DNA from 3 places in the Streptomyces odontomachicola genome. Region 3 is predicted to be linked to each of the others. Evidence: riboswitches for the same ligand, from Rfam matches in the RefSeq annotation. Region 3 holds a riboswitch; each other region holds the start of a gene.
What was found. A riboswitch is a leader RNA that binds a small molecule or an ion and turns the genes downstream of it on or off. The one in region 3 is predicted to bind cyclic di-AMP.

Region 1 (5,219 bases), on a different contig from region 3:
CCGTCTGCAGCGGCCGCGTGCCAGGCAGCGGCGCGAGGACGTCACGCTGCACCTCGTTCAGCAGGCTCACCTGCGCCTTCGCCGCGGCCTCGCGCCCGGGAGCGCCGAACTTCTTCTCGTCTCCCGCGCAGTTCCACTTCGTGTAGCTGATGTCGTCGAGCGGTATGGAGAAGGAGCGCACGCCGATGTCGTACAGCGAACGCAGCTTGGCCTTCAGCGCCTTGAGGTCGTCCGGGTCGGAGTAGCAGATCGAGTTGCCGGGGGAGACGGCGAAGGTGAACCGCACGTGGTTCGCACGTGCGCGGTCGACGAGTTCGCGCAGCTCGGAGAGGGTTTTCGCGGGGTAGGGCTCGCGCCACTTCTCGCGGTGGTAGGGGTCGTCCTTCGGCGCGTAGACGTAGGTGTTGGCCTTGGTGTCGCCGAGGAAGTCCATGTGGTCCAGGCGCTCGGCCGCCGTCCAGGGCTTGCCGTAGAAGCCCTCGATGCTGCCGCGCAGCGGCATCGCGGGACGGTCGGCGACCGCGACGCCGGGGAGCGCCGACTTCTTTGCTCCCGCGATGAGTTGGCGCAGGGTCTGCACCGCGTAGAACTGCCCCGCGCCGTCACGCCCGCCCAGCGCGACGGTGCCGCGCGCGTCGACGCGCAGCCCGTACGACTCGGCGCGGTCGGGTACGGCGGTCCCGCGCAGGGCCCGCGCGATGTCGGGCCGCCGGGCCGCGCCGAGCAGGAGGTTCACCCGTCCCGGCGCGGCGGCACGGGCCTCTTCGACGCGTACGCCGCTGCCGCGCAGCACCGTGGTGAGCAGCCGCTGCGCGGCCGGATCGGTGTCCTTGCCGGTCACGACCCGGATCTTGTGCGGGAGGGGGAGGCCGGGCCCCGTACGGCTGAGCTGCTGCGGCGTGGGCGAAACGACCGGCAGCGGACGGGGATCGGCGTGCTGACCGGCGGGCCGCTGGTCAGAGGCGCGGTGCTCGGCGGGTTGACGGTCGGCGGCGGGCCGGTCCGAGGCGAGCGCGGGCGGGGCGGCGGCCAGGAGGGCGAGGGAGAGGAGCGCGGCGGGAGTTCTGGCGGCGGACAAACTGCCTCCACAAGAGAACCGGCAATCGGACACAAAGCCCAAAGCTCAGACTCCGACCCCTCCACAACCCCGTCAACCCCAGGGGTCCCGCACGGCACGAAAGTCCAAGAGCGGGGGAGGGAAGTGCAAGCGGGCCGGCCGGGGTGTGGGTCGCGGCGTGGCCCGGGTCTGCACGCAGCGCTGTGTCCGGTGGCCGTGCGGCCACCGGACACAGCAGGGTGCGGGACCGAACCCCTCAGTACGCCCCCGACACGTTGTCGATCGACCCGTACTGCTTCGCCGCGTAATTGCATGCCGCGGTGATGTTGGCGACCGGGTCGAAGGGGTCCTGGGACGTTCCCGGGACGTGGTTGGCGGCGAAAGTGGGGGCGATCACCTGGAGGAGGCCCTGGGATGGCGTGCCGGCTGCGGCGTTGGAGTCGTAGCCGTTCGTGGCGCGCGGGTCGCCGCCGGACTCCCTCATGATGTTGCGGTGAATTCCCTCGTAGCTGCCGGGAATTCCGTGCTGCTTCATGATGTCGAGGGATTCCCTGATCCACCCGTCGAGGTTGTCGGAGTACGCACTCTGCTGCGCATTCGCGCTTCCCTGCGGCGACGGCGCGGGGCCGGAACTCCGGGACTCTCCGCCCGAGTTCGCCCCTCCCGAGTTCGCTCCGACCGTCAGCTTCGTGCCCGGAAGGATCATCGAGGGATCGGCGCCCACGGCGTCCCGGTTCTCCTCGTAGAGCTTCTTCCAGCCGCCGTCGACGGAGAACCTTTCCGCGATCTTGTGGAGGGAATCCCCGGGAGCCACCGAATAGGTCTGGGAGGCGCTGGAGCCGTCGCCCGAGTTCGAGGCGCCGGTCCGCTCCGCCGCCGCGGGCTTTTCGGCGGGCGCGGCGTGGGCGGCGCCCGCTCCGACCGCGGGCAGAACGAGGGCGGCGCCCCCTGTGTTCACGGCGACAAACCCCTTGTGCAGGCGACGGGAAGCGGACTTCGGACGGCGGTGCTTGCCTTGAGCGGCCATGGTGCTTTCCTCTCCGGTGACGCCTGCGGGGTGAGCTGTCGGGTTCGGGCTGGAGAGGCCCGGCCGCTGCGTGCTGTGCGGCTTCACCCCGAGCCGTTCCGGAATTCCGCAACGGCGGCCTGCGCGGTTCCCCCGCTCCTGCCGAAAGTGCACGGGTGTGTTGTCCGGACGGCGGCAGGATTCGGCGCTCCGCCCGGGGGTCGAGCCGAACGTAGGCAGGAAAGGCGACCCCGAACAACCCCCGTATTCCTTTCCGGGATTCCCTGCCGGAGAAGAAGGGGAATGCTGGACGGTGCGTCAACTCATCGCCCGGGATAGGGAAATGGGCCCGGACTCACCCCGAGGAAAGATCCATCCGCGCGGAAAAGGTGACGCGAATCACTGCCGTCGACCGCAACCGTCACCCGAAAAGGGAAATCCTGGAAATTCGGAACTTTTCTCGGCGCCGCAAACCGGTTGCCAACGCGCTCCGCAGCCCCAAGTATCGGCCCATGCACACCCCTTGGGAGACCGAGCGGCTGCTCATGTGCCCGCTCACCCCGGACGATCTGGACCGCCTGACCGAGCTCGACGCCGACCCGGCCGTGATGCGCTACCTCAACGGCGGCAGGCCCACACCCCGCGAGACCCTGCGTACCCAGGACCTCCCGCGCATGCTCCGCCGCCACCCCGGCCTGGGTGCAGGACCGGGCACGGTGGGCTACTGGGCGGCGCGGGAGCGGGCCACGCGGGAGTTCCTCGGCTGGTTCGAGTTCCGCCCGCTGTGGGAGGCGGAGCCGTACGAGGTCGAGCTCGGCTACCGGCTGCGCCGCGCCGTCTGGGGCCGCGGCTACGCGACCGAGGGCGCCCGCGCCCTGCTCCGCAGGGGCTTCACCGAGCTCGGCGTCCGGCGGGTGACGGCCCACACGATGACCGTCAACACCGCCTCGCGCCGGGTCATGGAAAAGGCCGGCCTGCGCTTCGTGCGCACCAGCTTCGGCGACTGGCCCGACCCGATCGAGGGCTCTGAGCAGGGCGATGTCGAGTACGCGATGACCCGCGCCGAATGGGAGGCGAGGGAGGCGAGGGAGAGGCGCAGGGCGGGCCTCCGCAACGGCTGAGCCCGCCCCTCCACGGGCGCTCCTCCACGTACGCCCGTTCCGCGTACGCCACCTCCACGTACGCCCCCTTCACGTACCCCGTACGGCTGACAACTCCCGCCGCTCAGCCGTCCGTCGGCCGGACCGACACCCGTACCTCCTCCGCGCCCGGCTTCAGCTCCAGCCGCAGCGTCCGCGCGTCAGGCCCGGAGGTCACCCGCGCACCCTCGGCCCGTACGCGATATCCCTCCGGATAACTGTGCGCGGGAATCCGGACCGTGGTCACCGAGCCGTCCCCGAAGGCGCCGCCGCCCGCCTTCTCCGGCGTATAGCGCAGGTCGAAGGCGCGCGCCTCGCGGTCGTAGCCGTAATCTCGCGGAATCCCGGCCACCCGGTCGGGATGCGGGACCGACACGGCGTCGAGCTTCTTCCAGTCGACATTGCCGTCGCGGGGCGGGCGCTTGGTGTTGAAGACCAGGGCCTGTTCGTCGCCGGGGCCCGCGGTGGTCGGGTCGTTTCCGGTGTAGGCCCAGTATTGGTAGCCGACCTTGTTCTTCATCGCCAGGTCGGTCTGGGAACGCAGTACATCCTCGGCCGTGATGGCGCCGAATTCGGTGAGCAGCAGCCCCTGTTGGTGTGCGCGCGACTGCTTCTCCGCGTTGGCGAAGACGGCCGCGTCCGGGCCCTTGCAGCCGAAGTAGTTGTGCAGAACGGCCTGCGAAGTGCAGTAATCGTGGAAGGACATCGCCAGATTGCGGCCCTTGAGCGAGACCCGGGTCGGTATCCCGATGTTGAAGAACTGCATCGGCTCGTAATAGACGGTCGTCCGCGCATCCACCCGCCGGATCGCGTCCACCGCCTTCTGCTGCACCGCCGACAGCCGCGCGTCCTGCTCCTTGCACCCGGTGGGCAGCAGACAGCCCAGGAAACGGTTCCCGGGGAAGGGCTCGTTGAACAGGTCGAAGCCCATCACCCCGCGCGTTCCCCGGAATTGCTGAGCGACATGCGCCCACGCGTCCGTGTAGTGGTCCGCGATGCCCTTGCCGTCGGAGGCCGGGCGGTTCTCGTAGAAGCTGTCGTAGGAGTTCTTCACCCCCGCGTTGAGGAAGTAGTTGGCGGGGAATCCGGCCTTGACGAGATTGGGCGCGCCCTTGTCGAGCACCGCCCAGTCCGGCCACCCGTTGCCCTGGAAGCGCGGGTTGACCATGTCCTGGTGGAAGTCGAGCAGCGCCGAGATGCCGTGCCGGTGCAGCATCTCGACCGTCTTCCTGATCCGCGCCAGATAGGCGTCGTCGTACGCGCCGGGCCGCGGCTCCACCGCCGCCCAGATCACCCCCAGCCGCACGGTCGTGAACCCCTCGCGCTGGAGGAAGGCCGCGTCGTCCTCGCCGAAGCCCACGGCGTCGGGGGCGTGCGGCGGGTTCTTCTCGACCTCGTTCACGCCCTGGGTGAGCACGACCCGGCCTCGCTCGTCGGTGAGCCAGCGGCCCTGGGTGCTCCAGCGGGGCGCGGGGGAGCCCTTCGCCGGCGCGCTCGCAGCAGGGCTCACCTTGTCCGCGGACGCAGTGGTTCCCGCGCTGTCCTCCGCGTACGCCACCCCCGGCGGGGCGAGCAGCGCGGCCGCCGCGACGGCGGACAGGGCGGAGAAGAGCGGTCGTGCATGGGGGGTGACACGCATCGGGACTCCCGTGGTCGGCACACGCGCTACCCGAAGGTAACGGCGCTGTCGCCCCAGCAATACCCTCGTGCAACCGTCAACTCACGTACGCCACAAGCCACTTGAGGCGACCGGACGAACACCGCGAATGCGGATCCTTCCGCTCCGCCCGGTCACCCGGAAAACCAACTTGCTGAATACAAGCAACATCGTGGACACTCCGACTTGGTAGCCACAAGCAACTTTATGAAAAGGGCAACGGAGATTCACGTACAGGTAAAGGCGGCGGGCGAAGGCCCCACCGCAGGGGGCGCAGGGGGAGAGGCGGGCGCCGCACCGGGCCCCGCGGCGCCGGGGCGCTCGGCCGGTCTCGACGAGGCGGCGGCCGGGCTCGGCACG
Region 2 (5,219 bases), on a different contig from region 3:
TGCCCGAGCGCAGCAGCACAGCAGGAGAGGAAGCCGTCCGGTGCGGAAGAACGTGCCCGTCATAGGGCGGAATGCCCCGTGGTTCGCGCGGTGGATTCCGGCGCTCCTGCTGGCGCTCGGGGTGCTGTGCCGGGTGTTCTTCCCGGCCCCCGAGATGACCGGTGGGCCCTTCTTCTCCGCGGCTCCGCTGGTGGCCGCGCCGTTCTGCACGCAGCGCTGCACGGCCGTCATCGGGGTGCTGGCCTCGGTGTTCTTCGGCGCGCTGCTGGCCCTGGACGGCGACCAGAGCCCGCTCGGCGACGCGATGCGGACCTTGACCATCGTCACCGTCGCCGTGCTCGCGCTGGGCATCAACCGCGCGCTGCGCCGCGGGGACGCGGAGCTCGCCTCGGCGCGCGGCATCGCCGAGGCGGCGCAGCGCGCGGTGCTGCCGCTGCCGCCTTCCCGGATCGGGGCGCTGGAGTTCGGCGCCCGGTACCAGGCCGCCCAGACGGACGCGCGGATCGGCGGCGACCTGTACGCGGTCCAGGAGACCCCCTACGGGACGCGGATGCTGGTCGGCGATGTCAGGGGCAAGGGAATGGGCGCGGTGGAGGCCGTGGTCATCGTGCTCGGCGCCTTCCGCGAGGCGGCCGAGCAGGAGTGGACCCTCGAGGGTCTCACCGCGCGTCTCGAGTGGGCGCTGCACAGGGAGGGCGAACGGCGGCGGGGGCTCGACCAGTTCGAGGGCTTCACCACCGCGGTGCTGGCCGAGGTGCCGGCCGACCGCCCGGACACGCTGCGCATCGTGAACCGCGGCCACCCTCCGCCGCTGCTGATCGAGGGCGACGGGACGGTGCGGAGCCTGGATCCGACCGGGTACGCGCTGCCGCTGGGCATGCCGGAGCTCGGGGTGTGGCCCGACCGCGCCGACGAGGTCACCTTCTCCGTGGGCTCGCAACTGCTGCTCTACACCGACGGGTTGTCCGAGGCCAGATCGCATCTCGACGGTTCCTTCTACGAGCCGGCCGAACGCCTCGCCGGCCTGCGCTTCGACACCGCCGACTCGCTGCTCGACGCCGTGATGGCGGACGTGCTCGCGTACACCGGGGGCGGCGGCACCACCGACGACCTGGCGCTGCTCGTGGCGCGGCGCTCCGGTTCCGTGCTGCACGAGAAGCCCCGTACGGGTTTCGCCGGAGGCAGCGCGGCGGCCTTCGGACGGCTGCCCAGGAGTGGGGCGCCCGGGGGCGAAGCCCCTGAGGGGGACGGGGTCCCCAAGGGAGACGGAGTCCCTAGGGGAGAGGGAGCCCCTAGGGGAAGCGGAGCTCCTAGCGGAGACGGAGCCCCTAGGGGTACGGGGTCTGACCAGGGGTGACGGTCCGGGGCGCGGCCGGTCCATGATCACGTTCGAGAAGCAAAATCGTGAGGAGCACGTGAAGGCCGCCGGGCGCCGTGACCGTTCCTCAACCGCCGCGATCGCGGCCCGCGTTGGTCACTCTCGGCGATCGCATGGCTCAAAACGGGTGATTCAGCGCCCCAATTGCCCTCCGCTGGGCGGAAACTGCGGGGCGACGGCGACTACAAAATCACCGGAACGGCTTGGAATAAAGCCACCGACTCTATTAACGTTCGATAACGCAGCGCGGTCGTCACTGCCGTCACGAGAGACGGCACCGTGCGCCGTCGCCGAATCCCGTACGTGCTCCATCACGAGCCACAACTCGATAGGCAGCACCGAGGGAACCGGGGAACCACCCCTGCTCGACGGCCGTCCACACGGTCGCCCGAGGAGGGTTCCTCACCGTCCGACCCCTAGGGGCCGTACGGGAGGTCCGGGGTGAATCGGGTGCCTTCTCCCACGAGGCACCCGTAGGAGACCTTCCTGCTCCGAACCCGTCAGCTAACCCGGTAGGCGAGAAGGAAGGAAAGGAGAACGCCCCCCGTGGCGTCCAACAGGCATGCCCCCGAGGCCCCGCCGGAGACCGGCGGCGCACCGTACGCGCAGGCCGCCGCGTACGACCGGCCCCGGAGCAGGTACGACGAGTACGGCAGCATGGCCGACCCCTACGGGCCCGCCACCACCTTCTTCCCCGCGGCCGAGACCGCCGAGATACCCGTCGCGGCGTACGGTTCCGACGAACAGCCGGGCGACGGCGGCCCGCTGGGCGAGTGGAACCCGACCGAGGAGTCCCTGCGCCCCGTAAGGGGACGGCACAGGGTCGGCAAGCAGCGCGGCGGCGGCATGGCCCGCAGCGGCGCGGTGCTCGGCGTCGGCGTGATCGCCGCGGTCGGCGCCGGCGGCATGGCCACCGCCAAGGACCGCGCGCCGGCGCCCATTTCGATGCCCGACCTCGCCTCGGCCGCCGAGAAGATCCCGGACGCCAAGGAGCTGCCCGGCGTCGGCCGCCTGCTGGCGGACGAGTCCGCCGACGACTCGGTGCTCGCGGGCGCGCCCCTGAGCCAGGCCGGGATCACCGACGGCGACGCGCAGCAGGGCCGCACCGACGCGGGCGAGGCGCTGCGCGCCCGGATACTCGCGCAGGCCGAACAGCAGCAGAACGACGCCGACTCCAAGGCCCGCGAGGCCGCGGCGCAGCAGGCGGCGCACGCGGCGGCGGAGAAGGCGAAGGCCAACGCCGCGGCGGAGCGCAAGGCCGAGGCCGAGAAGAAGGCCAAGATCGAGGCGGAGAAGAAGCGGAAGGCGGAGGCCGAGCGGCTCGCCAAGCTGGCCCGCTCCTTCACGCTGCCGGTCTCCAACTACACGCTCTCCGAGGGCTTCGGCGCCTCCGGCGGCATGTGGCAGTCCACCCACACGGGGCAGGACTTCGCGTCCCCTACGGGTACTCCGGTGAAGGCCATCCACTCCGGCACGATCAAGGAGGCGGGCTGGGCCGGTTCGTTCGGCTACCGCATCGTGCTGCAGCTGGACGACGGTACGGAGCTGTGGTTCTGCCACCTGTCCTCGATGAACAAGTCGGCCGGCGAGAAGGTCGGCACCGGCGACGTCATCGGCAGGGTCGGTTCCACCGGCAACTCCTCGGGCCCGCACCTGCACGTGGAGGTGCACCCCGGCGGGGGCGACGCGATCGACCCGCTGGCGTGGCTCCGGGGCAAGGGGCTCAGCGTCTGAGGAGGCGCCGCGCGGTGTCCCTTACGGGGCCGGCCCCGTAAGGGACGGCCTCCCCACCCCGCCCGCCTCCCGCTTCGGAACGTTCCGCTCACATCCACGCCGCCGCCTCGGACTGCCGGGCGGTCCGACCGGTCAGCGCACCATCCGACCTGTCGCCTCCACGGCGCGCACAGCAGGAGGGGACGGGGCGGCGGCGAACGGGGGCCTCCCCTGCCCCCTCTCCCCTCCGCACGCATCCGTACGCATCCGTACGGAAGACCCCGGCGGTCCTGGTGGCTCACCCCCCGACACCAGGGCCGCCGGCCCCTCCCCGTACGGGATCCCTAGGGGCTCCGCCCTCCCCTTACGAGACCCCTAGTGGCCTTGGCTTCGGGCCCTGGCCTCGGCGTCCGGCCTCCCCTTACGGGGCTTGTCCGCAGGGAAATGTCCGTGCCGGGCGGAAGCGGCGGAGTTACGGTCTACGCCATGGCTGACACCACCCGGAACACCCCTTCCCCTCACTCCATGGAAGACCGGCGCCCCCTCGGCACGCTCGCCGTCTCCCCCCTCTCGCTCGGCGGCAACGTCTTCGGCTGGACCGCCGACGAGTCCGCCTCCTTCGCCGTGCTGGACGCGTACCTCGCCGCCGGCGGCAACTTCATCGACACCGCCGACGTCTACTCGGCCTGGGTGGACGGCAACGCGGGCGGCGAGTCCGAGACCGTGATCGGCAAGTGGCTGGCGGAGCGCGGCAGTTCCGTGCGCGACCAGGTCGTCATCGCCACCAAGGTCGGCGCGCTGGCGCCGAACAACGGCCTCGCCGCGACGACGATCAAGGCCGCGGTCGAGGACTCCCTGCGCCGGCTGCGCACCGACCGCATCGATCTCTACTACACGCACTACGACGACGAGAGCGTCGAGGTGTCGGAGTTCCTCACCGCGCTCGACGCGCTGGTCAAGGAGGGCAAGGTCCGCGAGATCGCCGCCTCCAACATCAGCCCCGCGCGCCTCCAGGAGTCCCTGGACTTCAGCGCGCGCGAGGGCCTGGCCCGCTATGTGGGCCTCCAGCCGCACTACAACCTGATGTCCCGCGACACGTACGAGGGCGAGCTCGAGCGCATCGCGGCGCGCGAGGGCCTGGGCGTCATGCCGTACTACGCGCTGGCCTCGGGCTTCCTCACCGGCAAGTACCGCCCCGGCACGGAGCCCGAGGGCGCGCGCGCCTCCCGCGTCGCCGACTACCTCGCCTCCGAGCGCGGCCAGCGGGTGCTCCGCGCGCTGGACGAGGTGGCACGCGCCCACGACGCGTCGGCCGCGACCATCGCCCTCGCCTGGCTCGCCGCCCAGCCGACGGTCACCGCGCCGATCGCCAGCGCCCGCAAGGTCGACCAGCTTCCCGCGCTGATGGCGGTGGGCGGCACGGTGCTGACGGAGGACGAGCTGGCGAAGCTCACGGAGGCGTCCGCGTAAGGGGTCGTCACCTAGGGCTGATCACCTAGTGGTCCGGCCACCTGAGGGGCGCCGTACGGAAGACCCGTACGGCGCCCCTCAGGTGCTGTGTCTATCGGCGCTGGATGTGCCCGTACACCCGCTCCACGTTGAGCCGTACGACGAGCCGCCGGTCGTTCACCATGGCGTTCCGGTACTCGTCCCAGTCCGGGTGGTCGCCGCGGATCAGGCTGTATATCTCGACGAGTTCGTCCACCGTCGCGTCGTTGGGGTCGGCGGCGATGGGCGACAGCTCGGCGTTCCCCTCGGCGACGGCCCACGACCAGCCGTCCTTGCTGGTCACATAGAAACTGGCCCGGGGATCACGGGAGAGGTTGCGCGCTTTGGCGCGGCCCGCGGTGATGGACACGCGGATGAGGCGCTTCTGCGGCGAGTAGAGGTAATTGACGTTCGACAACTGCGGCCGGCCGTCCCGCTTGAGCGTGACGAGCACACCCAGGTCGTACCGGCCGAGCATCCTCGACAAGGCGGCGGCGTCCACGAAGTCTCCTCTCGGGAGGGTTACGGGACTGATCGTACGGAAGGATGCGGCGGGCGGTGCGCCGCGGCCTCGGCCTAGGCTGCCCGCATGGTCCAGGAGGCAGAGCGGCAGGTCGTGGTCGGCGGAGCGGTGTGTGCG
Region 3 (5,219 bases):
AACCTGCGGCTCTGCCTGACAGAGGAACGCGGACCATTGTGGACCGCGCCACCGACAGCGGGCGCCCCGACCCGGCGGAGCGCGGGCTGCCGACCGCTTCAGCGGCCTGGGAAGCCCGCTTCCGCCGTCCCGGGAGCCCGCTTCCGCCGGCCAGAACGGCGCCTCCGTGACCGGTGCCGTGACCGGCCCCGTGAACGGGCCGCTGCCCGGCGTCGGCGGCGGGACTCCGTAGACGGTACGGGAACTTCGCCCTTTGTCGGCGCGGTTGCATACAGTGACAGGATCGCCTGACGCCAGACGACCACCAACTCCCGCGAGCGAAGGGACTGCACGCCCATGGGTCACACGGCCACGCCCCCGCCTGCCACCGGCGGGCTGACAGCGACCGAGCACAGGCTGGCCAACGGACTGCGGGTGGTGCTCTCCGAGGACCACCTGACGCCCGTCGCCGCGGTCTGCCTGTGGTACGACGTCGGCTCCCGCCACGAGGCCGCGGGCCGCACCGGCCTGGCCCACCTCTTCGAGCACCTGATGTTCCAGGGCTCGGCGCAGGTCAAGGGCAACGGGCACTTCGAGCTGGTGCAGGGCGCCGGCGGCTCGCTGAACGGCACCACGAGCTTCGAGCGCACCAACTACTTCGAGACCATGCCGGCCCACGAGCTGGAGCTCGCGCTGTGGCTGGAGGCGGACCGGATGGGTTCGCTGCTGACCGCACTCGACGACGAGTCGCTGGAGAACCAGCGGGACGTGGTCAAGAACGAGCGCCGCCAGCGGTACGACAACGTGCCCTACGGCACCGCCTTCGAGAAGCTGGCCGCGATGGTCTACCCCGAGGGCCATCCGTACCACCACACGCCCATCGGCTCGATGGCCGACCTGGACGCCGCCTCGCTCGAGGACGCCCGCGCCTTCTTCCGTACGTATTACGCGCCCAACAACGCGGTGCTCTCCATCGTCGGCGACATCGACCCGGAGCAGACGCTCGCCTGGGCGGAGAAGTACTTCGGCAGCATCCCCGGCCACGAGGGCAAGCACCCGCCGCGGGACGGCTCGCTGCCCGAGACCCTGGGCGCCGAGCAGCGCGAGGTCGTCGAGGAGGACGTCCCGGCGCGCGCCCTGATGTCCGGTTACCGGCTGCCGCACGACGGCACCCGCGAGGGCGACGCGGCCGACCTGGCGCTCACGGTGCTCGGCGGCGGCGAGTCCTCCCGGCTGCACAACCGCCTGGTGCGCCGCGACCGGCTCGCGGTCGGCGCCGGGTTCGGGCTGCTGCGTCTTGCCGGCGCGCCCTCGCTCGGCTTCCTGGACGTGAAGGCGTCCGGCGGGGTCGAGGTGTCCGCGATCGAGGCGGCCGTCGACGACGAGCTGCGCCGGTTCGCGGAGGAGGGCCCGACCCCGGAGGAAATGGAGCGCGCCCAGGCCCAGTTGGAGCGCGAGTGGCTGGACAGGCTCGCGACCGTCGGCGGCCGCGCCGACGAACTGTGCCGGTACGCCGTCCTGTTCGGCGACCCGCAGCTCGCCCTCGGCGCGGTCTCCCGCGTCCTGGACATCACCGCAGACGAGGTGCAGGCGGTCGCCGCTGCCAGGCTGCGCCCCGACAACCGCGCCTCGCTGGTGTACGAACCGACCGCCGAAGCCGCCGACGAGGCCGAAGAGACCGAGGCCGACGAGAACGAGGAGCACGGCCAGTGAGCGACGCCGAAGCGCCCACCCCGGAGATGACCTTCCACCCGCAGCCGCGCGGCGGTCAGCCGAAGCCCTGGGCGTTCCCCGCCCCGGAGCGCGGCACGCTGCCCAACGGCCTGACCGTGCTCCGCTGCCACCGCCCTGGCCAGCAGGTCGTGGCCGTCGAGATCTGCCTCCAGGCGCCGCTGGACGCCGAGCCCGAGGGCCTGGACGGCGTCGCGACGATCATGGCGCGGGCCTTCTCCGAGGGCACGGACAAGCACGACGCCGAGGAGTTCGCCGCCGAGCTGGAGCGCTGCGGCGCCACCCTCGACGCGTACGCGGACCACCCCGGCGTCCGGGTCTCCCTGGAGGTCCCGGCCTCCCGGCTGCCCAAGGCGCTCGGGCTGCTCGCCGACGCGCTGCGCGCGCCCGCGTTCCCCGACGGCGAGGTCGAGCGCCTCGTCGCCAACCGCCTGGACGAGATCCCGCACGAGCTGGCCAACCCGGCGCGCCGCGCGGCCAAGGAGCTCTCCAAGGAGCTGTTCCCCGCCGAGTCCCGGATGTCCCGGCCCCGGCAGGGCACCGAGGAGACCGTCGCGCGGATCGACGCCGCCGCCGTGCGCGCCTTCTACGAGGCCCACGTACGCCCGGCCACCGCGACCGCCGTGGTCGTCGGCGACCTGGAGGGCACCGACCTGGACGCGGCGCTCGCCGACACCCTCGGCGCCTGGACCGGTTCCTCGGCCGAGCCGCTCCCTGTGCCCCCGGTGACGGCGGACGACAGGGGCCGTGTCGTCATCGTGGACCGGCCCGGCGCCGTGCAGACCCAGCTCAGGATCGGGCGCATCGGCCCGGACCGGCACGACAGCGCCTGGCCCGCGCAGGTGCTGGGCACCTACTGCCTGGGCGGCACGCTCACGTCGCGGCTCGACCGGGTGCTGCGCGAGGAGAAGGGCTACACCTACGGGGTGCGCGCCTCGGGCCTCGTGCTGCGCTCCACCGAGGACGGCGCGGGCGGCGCGGCGCTGCTGTCCGTCTCGGGCTCGGTGGCCACGGACGTGACGGGCCCGGCGCTCGCCGACCTGTGGAAGGTGCTGCGCACCCTCGCCGAGGGCGGGCTCACCGACGAGGAGCGCGACGTCGCCGTGCAGAATCTGGTGGGCGTCGCGCCGCTCAAGTACGAGACGGCGGCGGCCGTCGCCGACACCCTGGCCGACCAGGTCGAGCAGCACCTCCCCGACGACTACCAGGGGCAGCTTTACGCCCGCCTCGCCGAGACCGGCACGGTCGAGGCCACGGCGGCCGCGGTGAACGCCTTCCCGGCCGACCGCCTGGTCACGATCCTGGTCGGCGACGCGTCGCAGATCGCGGAGCCCGTGCGCGAGTTGGGCATCGGCGAGGTCACGGTGGTCACCGGGGGCTGAGGCCGTACGGGATCCCGTACGCGGCGCACCGAAAGGCGCATAGCGGGCAATTCGGATGGCTCGGCCAGAAGGGGCCGGGGGCGGAAGCAGTCGCCCCCGGCCCCTTCGCGTGCCGCGCCTGTGGTGATCCTGTGTTCGTTCACGGCCGCTTTCGTGCCTGGCCCCTGCCGTTCGCGTGCCGAAACCTGACCCCTCCTGAGCTGAATGTCCGCCATGTCCGGCGTTATGCCCGAAATGGCCCGTGGTGCCCGGGTGGTGGGTGTGGCAAGGCCAACAAAAACCCGGATCGGCTTGGTGGTCCGTTGATGGCCCGTTTAGCTTCGGTGCCGCTCCTCGTCAGAAGTGACCGCGCCCGCGGCCGACGGAGAGCCATCGCCGAGTCCCCGTACGGCGCGAGCCAGGGGAGCCGGGGACCCACACGTCCCTTGGGGTGAATCGGCCGCCTTCGCGCGAGCGGTGGCGACCGTAGGAGACCTTCCTGCTCCGAACCCGTCAGCTAACCCGGTAGGCGAGAAGGAAGGAAAGGAGTCGCGCCGACTCATGGCGTTCATCCGTGCCACCGGGAAGCACCGTGCGCCCAGCCGCACCCGCCGCAGGGTCTCCTCCGGCGCCGCAGGCATCGCGGGCATAGCCGCCGTCGGCGTCGTCGGCGCCGTCGCCTCGCCCGCGCTCGCCGACGCCGGCTCGCCCTCCCCCGACGACACCGGGCTGACCCGGGCCATCGACCTGGACGGCTCCGTCGCCGACACCGTCGCGCACCAGGCCGACGCGCAGCAGACCGCCGCCGAGAAGGCCGAGGTCGAGGCCGCGGCGAAGAAGGCCGCAGCCGAGGCCAAGGAGAAGGCCAAGGAGGCCAAGAAGAAGGCCGAGGAGGCCAAGCGCAAGGCCGCGGCCGAGAAGGCGAAGAAGGAGCGCGAGGAGCGCGAGCGCTCCGCCCGCGCGGCCGAGTCCAAGCGCGCGCAGCTCAGCGGCTACATGGCGCCCGTCGCCAACCCGCAGCTCTCCACCCCGTACCAGTCCTCCAGCGGCCTGTGGTCGTCCGGCAGCCACACCGGCGTCGACTTCCACGCCGACATGGGCACCAAGGTCAACGCCGTCGCCGCGGGCGAGGTCGTGGAGGCCGGCGACGGCGGCGCCTACGGCAACAACATCGTGATCAAGCACAAGGACGGCCACTACAGCCAGTACGGCCACCTGTCGTCCATCGGCGTGTCCGTCGGCCAGACCGTGAGCGCGGGTCAGCAGATCGCGCTCTCCGGCAACACCGGCAACACCACGGGCCCGCACCTGCACTTCGAGATCCGCACCGGACCGGACTACGGCTCGGACATCGACCCGGTCGCGTACATGCGCAGCAAGGGCGTCTCCCTCTGAGTCCGAGTCTCCGAGACCGGCCCCTGAGTCCGACTCGCTGAGAAACGGCCCCCGACCGCATGACGGCCGGGGGCCGTTTTCACGCCGTATTCACGGGAATTGACCTCGGCGCATCGGAATTCCCGCGCGCTTGCCATACAGTCCATGCCATGCGAATTTCCGCGCACGCGGTCTGTTCGGCGATCCGCGACGACATCGTCGGCGGGGCGTTCCCGCCCGGCGCGCGGCTCACCGAGGACGCTCTGGCCCGGCGGTACGGCGTGTCCCGGGTGCCGGTGCGCGAGGCGCTGCGCACCCTGGAGTCGGAGGGCTTCGTGTGCACCCGCAGGCACGCCGGCGCCTGCGTGGCCGAGCCCACCGCGCGGGAGGCCGCCGACCTGCTGGAGGTGCGCGCGCTGCTGGAGCCGCTGGGCGCGGCCCGCGCGGCGCAGCGCCGCAGCGGCGCGCACCTGAAGGTGCTGAGCGGGCTGGTCAGGCTCGGCCAACAGCGGCTTGACCAGGGGCAGTTGTCGGATCTGCGGTCACTGGAGCAGTGGTTCCACGAGACCCTGGCGCAGGCCACAGGGAGCCCGGGCCTGACCTCGCTGCTCACCCAGCTCCGCCGCAAGATCGCCTGGCTGTACGCGGTGGAGGCCCCGGCCCGTACGGCAGCGGCCTGGCAGGAGTACGGCGCGCTCACGGACGCGGTGGCGCGCGGCGACGCGGAGCGCGCCCGTTCCCTGATGGCCCGGCACACCGAGCGCACGGCCGCGC

Region 1: it holds a riboswitch for cyclic di-AMP, as region 3 does, so the genes downstream of both, ABEE00_RS19400 (LysM peptidoglycan-binding domain-containing protein) here and ABEE00_RS15885 (M23 family metallopeptidase) in region 3, are expected to answer to the same signal.
Region 2: it holds a riboswitch for cyclic di-AMP, as region 3 does, so the genes downstream of both, ABEE00_RS32285 (M23 family metallopeptidase) here and ABEE00_RS15885 (M23 family metallopeptidase) in region 3, are expected to answer to the same signal.

The regions. Positions count from the first base shown of each region.
Region 1 covers NZ_JBCFOK010000010.1:45,052-50,270, forward strand. Annotated here, with positions in the region: gene ABEE00_RS19395 (glycoside hydrolase family 84 protein) at 1-1,078, opposite strand, end outside; gene ABEE00_RS19400 (LysM peptidoglycan-binding domain-containing protein) at 1,314-2,084, opposite strand; cyclic di-AMP (ydaO/yuaA leader) riboswitch at 2,089-2,248, opposite strand; gene ABEE00_RS19405 (GNAT family N-acetyltransferase) at 2,576-3,184, shown strand; gene ABEE00_RS19410 (cellulase family glycosylhydrolase) at 3,288-4,841, opposite strand; gene ABEE00_RS19415 (MarR family winged helix-turn-helix transcriptional regulator) at 5,067-5,219, shown strand, end outside.
Region 2 covers NZ_JBCFOK010000023.1:77,201-82,419, forward strand. Annotated here, with positions in the region: gene ABEE00_RS32280 (PP2C family protein-serine/threonine phosphatase) at 41-1,357, shown strand; cyclic di-AMP (ydaO/yuaA leader) riboswitch at 1,685-1,911, shown strand; gene ABEE00_RS32285 (M23 family metallopeptidase) at 1,925-3,112, shown strand; gene ABEE00_RS32290 (aldo/keto reductase) at 3,617-4,561, shown strand; gene ABEE00_RS32295 (PPOX class F420-dependent oxidoreductase) at 4,653-5,057, opposite strand; gene ABEE00_RS32300 ((deoxy)nucleoside triphosphate pyrophosphohydrolase) at 5,169-5,219, shown strand, end outside.
Region 3 covers NZ_JBCFOK010000007.1:315,927-321,145, reverse strand. Annotated here, with positions in the region: gene ABEE00_RS15895 (M16 family metallopeptidase) at 337-1,692, shown strand; gene ABEE00_RS15890 (M16 family metallopeptidase) at 1,719-3,092, shown strand; cyclic di-AMP (ydaO/yuaA leader) riboswitch at 3,456-3,617, shown strand; gene ABEE00_RS15885 (M23 family metallopeptidase) at 3,633-4,466, shown strand; gene ABEE00_RS15880 (GntR family transcriptional regulator) at 4,616-5,219, shown strand, end outside.